Geobacter metallireducens GS-15: one gene and its partner. The main gene of each other region encodes a partner of the protein of the gene in region 2 in a complex. Links are inferred from orthologs where the notes say so. Each region holds a gene or a part of one and is shown on either strand. Other genes may lie near its edges.

What was found. Proteins that work in one complex are often made in the same cells at the same time.
Region 1: the proteins of trxB (region 2) and trxA are in contact, whole or in part, in a crystal structure (PDB 1F6M), measured with the Escherichia coli proteins. The link is inferred for Geobacter metallireducens GS-15 from one-to-one orthologs.

Annotation. Positions count from the first base shown.
Region 1 is NC_007517.1:3,633,061-3,637,818, reverse strand. What follows is about bases 297-2,972. They hold trxA (thioredoxin TrxA), read left to right. Parts: upstream 297-1,307; coding sequence 1,308-1,637; downstream 1,638-2,972. Other genes in these bases: uvrC (excinuclease ABC subunit UvrC), read right to left, coding at 2,219-2,972; GMET_RS16180 (TlpA family protein disulfide reductase), read left to right, coding at 1,667-2,179; GMET_RS16190 (precorrin-2 dehydrogenase/sirohydrochlorin ferrochelatase family protein), read right to left, coding at 473-1,147; ccsB (c-type cytochrome biogenesis protein CcsB), read right to left, coding at 297-476. In the rest of the region: more of ccsB, read right to left, coding at 1-296; more of uvrC, read right to left, coding at 2,973-4,063; GMET_RS16170 (tetratricopeptide repeat protein), read left to right, coding at 4,270-4,758. UniProt on the Escherichia coli protein: Participates in various redox reactions through the reversible oxidation of its active center dithiol to a disulfide and catalyzes dithiol-disulfide exchange reactions.
Region 2 is NC_007517.1:3,466,077-3,472,091, forward strand. The notes cover bases 1,486-4,299. They hold trxB (thioredoxin-disulfide reductase), read right to left. Parts: upstream 3,461-4,299; coding sequence 2,510-3,460; downstream 1,486-2,509. Other genes in these bases: GMET_RS15375 (hypothetical protein), read right to left, coding at 1,486-1,529; GMET_RS15380 (YifB family Mg chelatase-like AAA ATPase), read right to left, coding at 1,531-2,457; GMET_RS15390 (cation diffusion facilitator family transporter), read left to right, coding at 3,603-4,299. Also shown: more of GMET_RS15375, read right to left, coding at 1-1,485; more of GMET_RS15390, read left to right, coding at 4,300-4,607; ilvA (threonine ammonia-lyase), read left to right, coding at 4,626-5,834; GMET_RS15400 (TIGR04282 family arsenosugar biosynthesis glycosyltransferase), read right to left, coding at 5,785-6,015.

The DNA.
Region 1 (4,758 bases), 170 kb from region 2 along the record:
CTCTTGAGGAAATGCTGCTGGATCAGGTACATGATGGCGGCGCCAAAGGCAACGGAGAAGGCGGCGTAACTCAGGAACGCCATGACCGTGTGGACCATGAGCCATTTGCTCTTGAGGGCCGGATTCAACGGCATGATGGCCGAGGGAAAGCCGGTGGAGGCCGCCATGAGCAGGAATGCCACAGGGGTGACGAAGGAGCCGAGGATGAAGATCCGGTATTTCCGCTCGAAGAGGATGTAGATGCCTACAACGGCAAGACTGAAGAAGGAGAGGGACTCGTGGAGGTTGGTGATGGGAGTGTGTCCCGCCTCCAGGTACCGGTCGACCGTGTAGGCACAGTGAGCCACGAACCCCGCCGAGAGAATCCAGCAGGAAACCTTGCCGAGTACTTCCCGGGGTTTGACGAGGTAAGCCAGGTAGGCAATGGTGGCTGCGAAGTAGATGGCCAGGGTCAGTTTGAAGAACAGGGCGTTCATGCGGGGTCCTCGGTCCTCGTTCCCAGCGAGGCCAGGGTAAAACCGGGGCCGGCGTGGGTCACGAGGAGGCGGTCGATCGTTTCGTATTCCCCCCGCCGGATCAGGCCGGGGAGGTCGGCATCGGCAAGGGTGCGTAAAACCGCCTTATTGTAGGTGCGGTTGCCGCGGACAGTCAACAGCTTTTCACGGACTGCGCCAAGTATCGCAACGGTTTCAGCGTATTCGGGGCCGAATCGTTGTGCCAGATCGTTACAGATGCTCTGAGCCAGGGCCGGGCTCTTCCCTCCCGTGGAGACGGCGACCAGAAGATCTCCCCTGCGGAAGTGCGCCGGAGTTGTAAAACTTCCGTGCTCCGGCGCACCGGTGATGTCCACAAGGATGCCGAGGGCAGCCGCGTCCCTGGCCACGTGCAGGTTCACGGCGGGGTTGTCCGTGGCTGCGAAGGCGAGAAAGGCATCTGCAAGGTCCCCCTCCCCGTACTGGCGGGCGTGGCAGATGATCCAGCCTTCCCTCCGAAGTTCTTCCAGGCGGGGATCGAGGCGGGGAGCGATCACGGTGACCCGCGCTCCCGCTTCCATAAGGAGAAGGCACTTGCGTGCGGCAACGGCACCGCCGCCGACGATGACGGCATTCCGCTCGCGAAGGTTCAGGTTTACGGGGAATTGGGACATGGAATCCGGTAGTTTCGCTAGGGTAAGTAACGATATGTGTGTGTACCAGATTTCAGGCCGATTGCCAAGGGGAGGGGAAACGGTGCCGTTTTCCTCCTTGATGTTTCGGGGAAGCTCGTCTATATTCTAAAAGTACAATTTGTTTGACAAGGAGGCTTCCATGGCCAGTGAAAAGGTGCTGACGTTCAGTGATGATAACTTCGATACCGATGTGCTCAAGGCTACCGTTCCGGTCCTTGTGGATTTCTGGGCCACCTGGTGCGCCCCCTGCAAGGCCATCGCCCCGGTCATCGACGCCATTGCCGACGAGTACGACGGCAAGGTGAAGGTCGGCAAGGTAAACGTGGACGACAACCCCGGCACCCCCGGCAAGTATGGCGTACGCGGCATCCCTACGGTCATCCTCTTCAAGGACGGCAAGGTTGTCGACCAGGTCGTAGGGGCTGTTCCCAAGGCTCAGCTTGAGGCCCTCATCAAGAAGGCGCTCTAGCTCGAACTAACTCAGGAGTTGTGCCTCTTATGCGGATAGTCCCTGTTTTGAGAGCTTTTGTTGCGGCGGCCGGTTTTACGATGGCGGTTGCCTCGCCGTCGCTTGCCATCCCCCAGAAAGGGCAGCCTGCCCCGCCCCTCAAGGTGGTAAGCACCTCCGGGCAGCAGATAAGTCTCGCCAATTACAAGGGGTATGTGTTGGTCATCGATTTTTTCGCCACCTGGTGCCCCCCCTGCAGAGAGGCTATTCCGCATCTGAATGGCATCAGCAGGAAGTACGGCAGGCAGGGACTCCAGGTCCTGGGGCTCTCGCTTGACGATGGCGATGAGGGGGCAGTCAAGGACTTCATCGCCAGCAAGCGGATAGTCTATCCCGTGGCCCTTGCCGGCCAGGATGTCCAGACCGATTACGGTCTCCGGTCCCTCCCCACGGTGTACGTCATCGACAAGAGGGGAAATGTGGCCGACAGGTTCATGGGAGGTTCGGACGCCACCCTCAAGAACATGGAAACCCTCATCAAGAAGCTCCTGGCCGAAAAATAGGGGGAGTTTCCACTGGAGCGCCCGAAGGCGGCATCCCTTTCAGGGGGTGTCGCCTTCGTCGTTTTCGTGGAGAGATTTCCAGATGCTCTCGGCTAGGGTCGGCGGAATGGTCGGGGTGGCGGCCAGCTCATCCCGACTCGCTTCCCGTATTCGCCGCAGGCTTCCGAATTGCCGCAGAAGTTCCTTCCGCCGTTTCGGCCCGATTCCTGGAATGGTGTCGAGGATCGACCGGATGGTGTCTTTTCCCCGCAGTTTCTGGTGGTAGGTGATGGCGAAGCGGTGGGCCTCGTCGCGGATCCGTGCCAGGAGGAGGAGTGGCGCGCTGTTCTGGCGGAGGATCACCGGGTTTTTGCGGCCCGGGAGGAAGACCCGCTCGGTGCTCCGTGTCAGCTCTTCCGCCGCCATGTCCCGTTCCACCCGGCTCTTGGCCAAGGAGGCGGCATCCACATCCTCCACCTGCAACTCCCGGAGAACGGCGGTCAGGATGTTCAACTGTCCGATGCCGCCGTCAACCACAATCAGGTCGGGATGTTCGTCCTTGGCCGGGCTGTCCCTGAACCGGCGTGAGAGGACCTCGTGCATCATGGCGAAGTCGTCGGCGCCGGCGACCGTCTTGATCCGGTAGTGGCGATAGCCTCCCTTGTCCGCCTTGCCGTCACGGAACGAGACCCTGCTTCCCACTGGGTAGGTCCCCTGGATGTTCGATATGTCATAGCACTCGATGCAGCGGGGGAGGTTCCGCAGGTGGAGCCGTTCCTTCAGTTCCGTCAGGACCGCTTCCGCTCCTTCCTCCCGTTTCTGCTTCTCCCGAAGGGCCGCCTCGGCGTTCTTCCCCGCGAGTTTGACCAGACCGGCCTTTGTTCCCCGTTGGGGGTGCGCTACGCTTGTCCGCTTGCCCCGCCGCTCGGAGAGAAGTTCCGCCAGTGCCGCGCTGTCGGCCACGGGCAGCGGAACAAGCACCTCGTCGGGGATGAAGACCTCCCGGCTGTAGTAGTCGTTGAGGAATGACGAAACGGCCTCCTCGTCCTCCAGTTCCCAGGCGAGAAGGTAGCTGCGGCTGCCGATGAGACGCCCTCCCCTGATGAAGAGGAGGGCGAGGGAGAGGGAGCTCCCTTCCCGGTGTATGCCGAGAACGTCGGCATCTCCTCCCGTGGTCACCATTTTCTGTTTTTCCACCGTTACCTCGATGGCGCGGATGAGGTCCCGGTAGCGGGCCGCCTCCTCGTAGCGCTCGTTCGCTGCCGCGGATGCCATCCGTTCCCGGTAGGTCTTCAGAAGGTCACGGTTCTTCCCGTCCAGAAAGAGGGCGGCCCCCTGGACGAGGCCCTGGTATTCCTCGGGTGAGATGAGGCCGTGACACGGAGCCGAGCACTGCCTAAGCTGGTAGAAGAGGCAGGGGCGCCGGCGCCGGCGGCAGGTTTCAAGGGGGTAGTGGCGCAGGGGAAAGAGCCGGTAGAGCTGCTTAAGGGCTTCGCGGGCCGAAGCGGCCGATGAATAGGGGCCGAAATAGCGGGCTCCGTCCTGGCGCACCTTCCGGATGATGGTGAGTCGGGGGAACTCCTCGTTCATGTCCATGCGGAGCGAGAAGTAGGTCTTGTCGTCCCGCAGGTCCAGGTTATAACGGGGGCGATGCTTCTTGATGAGAGTGTTCTCGAGGATGAGAGCCTCTTTCTCGGTGTCGGTGACAATGACCTCCACTTCCGCCACCCGGGCCACGAGGAACCGGATGTGGTAGCGGGATTCACCGGCAGCGCCGAAGTAGGAGCGAACCCGTTTCCTGAGGCTCTTGGCCTTCCCCACGTAGAGGATGGTGCCGTCTGACCCTTTCATGAGGTAGACGCCGGGGGATTCGGGGAGGGTGTTCAGGCGAGATTTGTCGAACATGGGGCCAGTATACCGAGTGAGGGCTCCGTTGAAAAGAGGGTCGGGACCCCGGAATTCAAAGTTTTGTATGGCCGTTTTTCGCGTAGTTACGGGGCCTCGCGCCGGCATTCATCGTTGACAAGCGGGTGTTATGATGCTATGTAACTGAATCTAATTACCTTAATTTCTTTGCCCTCACGAAGGGAAAGGTCAAGCCCGTGGATTTTATGAAATATTTCCGCACTGCCGCTTTCCGGTGCCTGACCGGATGTCTCATAATCGCGTCGCTCCTTTCCACTCCCGTCTATGCTGTCAACTCCGACGATTCCCAGGTATTCATCGCAGGTTTCAACGCCTACCAGAAAAAGGACTACCAGACCGCCATCGAGCGGATGAAGACGGTCCTTGAGAAATACCCCGACACTCCCTTGCGCGACATGGCCATCTTCTGGCTTGCCCGGGCCAATTTCAAGGCGGGGTTCGAGCGGGACGCGGCACGGTACATGTCCCAGTTCATGAAGGAGTATCCCGACAGCCCTCTCAAGGGAACCGTCGAGGATGAGCTTCTTGGGCTTGTGGCGCGCTTCGACAAGGGGGAGCAGCTTCCCGTTACGGCTAAGCGTCCGGCATCCGCGACGGTTGCCGCTGCTCCGGCGCCGGAACGGAAGGCGCTGGCGGAAAAGACTGCGGCGGCAAAGCAGGCCGCGGAGCAGGCT
Region 2 (6,015 bases):
ACAACTTCGTCGGCCAGGTCCCTAGTGACCACAGTAGATGAAATCAAAACGTACGTAGAACATCCCGATGGTAAGCCCGACTGATCAATCTCTACCAAGCAAACGTATTTTTCTCGATACCTGAACCAGACATAAGCACATTCCCGTCGCTTCTCAGCTGTATTACCATATGTCTCCCGTAAAGACGGCTTACGAGAACCTCTCTGTCTTTGCCAGACAGGCTGCCTTGACAATGAAATACGAGTCACCGCTGCAATGCTGCTGTCCTCATTGACCAGCCTATACCCTTTCAGCCCTCTGACCAACCGCACAAAATCGTCCAAAGGCATTGAGTAGTCATCGGGCTCGGCAGCATCACCATCGTCTCGCTCCACCTTCGCCTTCGCAATGGCAATATCGTCCATGGGATAGTCTTGCTGGGTACTCAGCTCAACATCCTTATCGCCAGGCATTAACTTGGGAACCTTTCCCTCATCCTTGCGTGGTGTAGGAATGTAGTCCTTGTTCTCCCTTATGGCACGTGCATTACAGTTGGCGATGCTCACATGGTTCTGGAGGATCCTTCGGATGTAACGGCTGGAAGGATTGCTGGGTGCAAGGTTCTTCCCTGACTTTGCTGTCAAAGCCGGGAAAGTTTCCGTATCCCCATCAGGATCATCAATTTCATACGTTCGTCGATCAATAGTGATGCTGTCGAAAGGAAAGAGGCTGTCTTCTTCCAATACCTGGAACACAACAAAAGTCTTGCCACCTTCAGGATTGGTGGCAAGATGCCCTCTCGCCTTGATTGTTATTTCCTGGTTGACTGGAAAATCCACCTTGAGGCGTTGAAATTGACCACTATCGGCGTTAACGCTATTCCGAACCATTCTCATGCGACTACCCGCGAATCCATTAGCCAGAAATCGGACTATGCTCTTTGCGTCAGAATCCGCAGCGCCAGGTTTCATGGTGATCTTGGCGTGTAGGGTACTATCATCCAATGAATAGTCTTCGTGGAGGCGCTTTAGGTTTTGAGAAAAGACCGCCTCACGCAAGGAGGTGGATTTGAAATAGTAGACGCCTGCGAGAACTGCGCAAGGAATGACGATCTTCATATCGTCACAGTGAAATACCAGACACTGCTGGTTCTTGCAGATGGCCGAGTTATTTTTGGTAAAATCGCTCTGATAGCGCGTGCTGGTCAACGAAAGATCGTATTCTAAGTCAGTTAACGCGTCCTGGATCCGTACGATTTTATTATGCTCGGAGGAGTTGACAGTAAATTTACGGACGGTACCTAGCGCTGGTTCTTTGATCAGTTTCCTGCCCTTGGCGAAATAGGAGCCTACAGTGCAATACGAAAGGAGCTCAGGAGGGATGGTGTCGGCGAGATAATAACCGGTCTTGACGTTTTTAAACAGTAGCCTGATGAGGCAACGGGATGAACTTACGTTTAGGTTGAGGATCCAGACGAGTTGAAAGCGATTTCTGGGATCCTCGGACCTCATCTTTGGCAGGATGTATATTTTGTCGAGGTCAGCCGGCACGTTACCCCGCACCGGAGTTGTAGCAATAACTATTGAAATGTAGCGTTAACTTCTGAAAATGACAGTTCCCTCCGCCGATCAATCCCACATCCGAGATAGTGTGATGGGGTGACCTGAACGGGCGCTGCGCCACGAGCGCATTGTCCCGGTCAAGGAGCCCCATGACGCTGTAAACCTTGGTCGTTTCGATGGCCTCCTCGAAGGACATGCGGGGAAGGATGGTCGGAATCCGCCGGGAGAGCATGGTCTTGCCGGATCCCGGCGGACCAATCATAATGATATTGTGAGACCCGGCGGCCGCCACCTCCAGTGCCCGCTTGGCATGTTCCTGCCCCTTCACCTCGGAGAAGTCGTCGCCCGCGTCGGCGCTCCGTGCGAAGAACTCCTCCACGTCCACCCGGGACGGGTCGATGGACCGGTCGCCGTTGAGAAAATCCACTACTTCGGCCAGTTCCGATACGCCGACGACCTCGATACCCTCCACCACCGCTCCCTCGCGGGCGTTTTCCAGGGGAACCACGATGCCGCGCAGCCCCGCATTCCGGGCGGCCACGGCCACGGGGAGACAGCCGCGGACCGGTTTGACGCTCCCGTCCAGGGAGAGCTCGCCGAGGAGGAGGTACTCCTTGAGCCGCTCTCCCTTGACGACGCCGATGGCGGCCAGGATGCCGATGGAGATGGGGAGGTCAAAGGAGGCCCCCTCCTTCTTCAGGTCGGCGGGGGCCAGGTTGACGGTGATCTTGCGGGGGGGAAAATCGTAACCGGAGTTCTTGAGGGCTGATTTGACCCGGTCCTTGCTCTCCTTGACGGCGCCGTCAGGAAGCCCCACGGTGGCGAACTGGGGAAGTCCCTGGGCGATATCCACCTCCACGTCGACGATGACTGCGTCGATCCCGAGGAGAGCGCTGGAGAGGGCCTTGGCTAACATCAGGGGCCGTGGACCGGAGACAGGGTAGTGGCCGTGAGAAGAACCTGACCGATCATGACAAGAGAGTCTCCAGATATTTCTCGGCGTCCAGGGCCGCCATGCAGCCGGTGCCAGCCGAGGTTATGGCCTGCTTGTAGTACTGGTCCTGCACGTCGCCGGCGGCAAAGACGCCGGGGATGCTGGTGGCGGTGACGTTCCCCTCGCCGCCGCAGAGGGTGCGGATGTAGCCGTTGTCCATCTCCAGTTGCCCCTCAAAGAGCTGGGTGTTGGGAGCATGGCCAATGGCAATGAAGCAGCCGTGCACCGGGATATCCTTGGTGGAACCGCTGGTGTGGCGGATGCGGATGCCGGTGACCCCGGTGGCGTCCCCCAAAACCTCGTCCAGCACATGGTGCCATTCGATGGTAACATTACCCCCCTTGGTCTTTTCGATCAGACGGTCGGCGAGAATCTTCTCGGAGCGGAACTTGTCGCGCCGGTGAATGACCGTGACATGACTGGCGATGTTGGAAAGGTAGAGGGCCTCTTCCACGGCAGTGCTGCCGCCGCCGATGACCGCCACCGGCTTGCCGCGATAAAAAAAACCGTCGCAGGTGGCACAGGCCGAAACCCCTTTCCCCTTGAACGCGTCCTCCGACGGCAGCCCCAGGTATCTGGCGGTGGCACCGGTGGCAATGATGAGGGCGTCGCAGGTATAGATGCCATTGTCCCCCTCCAGGCGGAAGGGTCGCTCGCGAAGATTCGCCTTACCGATGTGGTCGAAGACCATGGTGGTATTGAAGCGCTCGGCGTGCTGGCGCATCCGCTCCATGAGGTCGGGTCCCTGGACGCCGTTTGGATCGCCGGGCCAGTTGTCCACCTCGGTGGTGGTCATCAACTGCCCCCCCTGCTGGAGTCCGGTGATGAGGGTCGGATTAAGGTTGGCGCGGGCGGCGTAGACGGCGGCGGTGTAGCCGGCAGGGCCGGAGCCGAGAATGATGAGGCGGTGATGGGTTGTTTCCATATTAGAATCCTCCAAAGACAGTCGCGCTACGATAGCAGCAACACTCCGGAAATGCAAGGGGGGAGCGGTTCTTTCCGTTTGACCCGCCAAAGGGGCATCTGCTACAGTGAACCCCTGACGGGAAGGGGGGACGAAGCCGACCATGCACGCCGAAACGCACCTTGACCAGAGCATCACCGGACGCTTCAAGTATGCCATCATCCTGACGACCTTCACCCTGGTGGCCGAGGTCGCGGGTGGGATCTGGACCAACTCCCTGGCCCTCCTGTCGGACGCGGCCCACGTCTTTCTCGACCTCTTCGCCCTGATCCTGTCGCTGGCGGCCATCAAGCTCGCCGGCTACCCCGCCTCCGACACCCGCACCTTCGGCTGGCACCGGACCGAGGTCTTCGCCTCTTTCATCAACGGCGCCACGGTCTTCCTCATGGCCATCGGCATCTTCTACGAGGCCTGGGAGCGGCTGCGCCACCCGGTGGAGGTCAAGAGCCTCCCGATGCTGGTCATCGCCGCGGTGGGCCTCGTCATGAACCTCGTCGCCGCCTCGGCCCTCCACAGCCACTCCCACGACGATCTGAACGTGCGCAGCGCCTTTCTCCACGTCATCGGCGACGCGGCCGCCTCGGTGGGGGTCATCATCGGCGGCGTCATCATGTACTACACCAGCTGGTACCTCCTGGACGCCATCATCTCCGCCGGGATCGGCTGCGTCATCTTCTGGGGGTCGTGGCGGGTGATCCGGGAGTCGTCCCACATCCTCATGGAGGGGGTCCCCCGGGGGATGAGCACCCGGGAAGTGGCCATTGCCATGCAGGAAGTGGAGGGGGTGAACACGGTCCACCACCTGAACATCTGGACCATCTGCTCCCACATCCTGGCCCTGTCGGCCCACGTGGATGTGGAGCCCGAGCACAAGGAGCGGCAGGCGGATGTGCTCAGGCGGCTCGAAGAGCTGCTCTTCGAGCGCTACCACATCTCCCACACCACCCTCCAGGCCGAGTGCACCCGGTGCGCGGAAACACCGCCGATCATAAAGGAGCTACGCCACCGCCCCCGCCACGGCCAGCACCACGACCATCACGGCCACGACCATGGGCACGGCCATGACCACCACGGGCACGACCACGACCACTGCCACCATGACCACTAGCAACCCCACGGAGAACCGATGCTCCCCTACACCCTGATCCAGGAAGCGTCAGACCGCCTCAAAAAGCGGGTCCGGCGCACCGAGCTGATCCACTCCCACCACTTCAGCGAGCGGTTCGGCTTCCCCCTTCTCTTCAAGTGCGAGAACCTCCAGCGGACCGGCGCCTTCAAGATCCGGGGAGCCCTCAACTTCATGACCTCCCAGCCCCGGGAGGCCCTGACAAAGGGGGTCATCACCGCCTCGGCCGGCAACCACGCCCAGGGGGTCGCCTTTTCCGCCGACCTCCTGGGGGCGCAGGCCACCGTCTTCATGCCCGAGAGCACCCCGCCCCAGAAGGTGCAGGCCACCAAGGAGTATGGCGCCGACGTAGTCCTCACCGGCAGGAACTTCGACGAGGCCTATGCCGCCGCAGTCCAGGCCCAGAAGGAGACCGGCGCCCTCTTCGTGCACCCCTTCGACGATCCCCTGGTCATGGCCGGCCAGGGTACCATCGGCCTCGAAATCCTCGATGAACTCCCCGACGTCTCAGCCATCCTGGTCCCCATCGGGGGAGGCGGGCTCATCGCCGGCATTGCCACGGCGGTAAAGGAGACTCACCCCCACGTGCGGATCATCGGCATCGAATCCAAGGCCGCACCCTCCATGCACTTCTCCCTCAAGAAGGGAAAGATCGTGGAGGCCCCCCTCACGGTTACCCTTGCCGACGGGATCGCCGTGAAGAAGGTGGGACGGAACACCTTCCCCATCATCCGGGAACTGGTGGACGACGTGGTGCTCGTGGAGGAAGAGGAGATCGCCCTGGCCATCGTGGGGCTCCTGGAGCGGACGAAACTCCTCGTGGAAGGGGCTGGAGCCGTGACCCTGGCGGCCCTTCTGAACGGCAAGGCGGGGAAACTGCCGGGGAAGACGGTCTGCGTCCTCTCCGGCGGAAACATCGACGTGAAGACCATTTCCACCGTGGTGGAGCGGGGCCTTGTGGCGGCGGGGCGCTATCTGAAGCTGCAGGTGGTGCTGGACGACATTCCCGGTTCCCTGGCGGGGCTGGCCACGGAGGTGGCTGCTGTCCGGGCCAACATCTTCCTCATCAACCACGAGCGCCGCTCCCTGGACCTTCCCCTCGGCAAGACCGAGGTCCTTCTGGAACTGGAGACCCGGGGCTACGAACACATCCAGGAGATCATCGGCCACCTGGGGCGACGGGGCTATGAGGTGGATGTCGTAAAATGAACTCCCTCGTGAGGGGAGCGCCGTTGCCCGGATCCACCAACTCCGGCCGCAGGAGGTCGGCGGCCGTGTCAACATCATGCCACACCGGCAGGAGCGCCGTGGCGATGCCGGCTGACTCAGCCCGGGCCAGGGACTGCTCCAGCACCTCCGGCGTTGACCAGGCGATCCCCTCGAAGAGCTC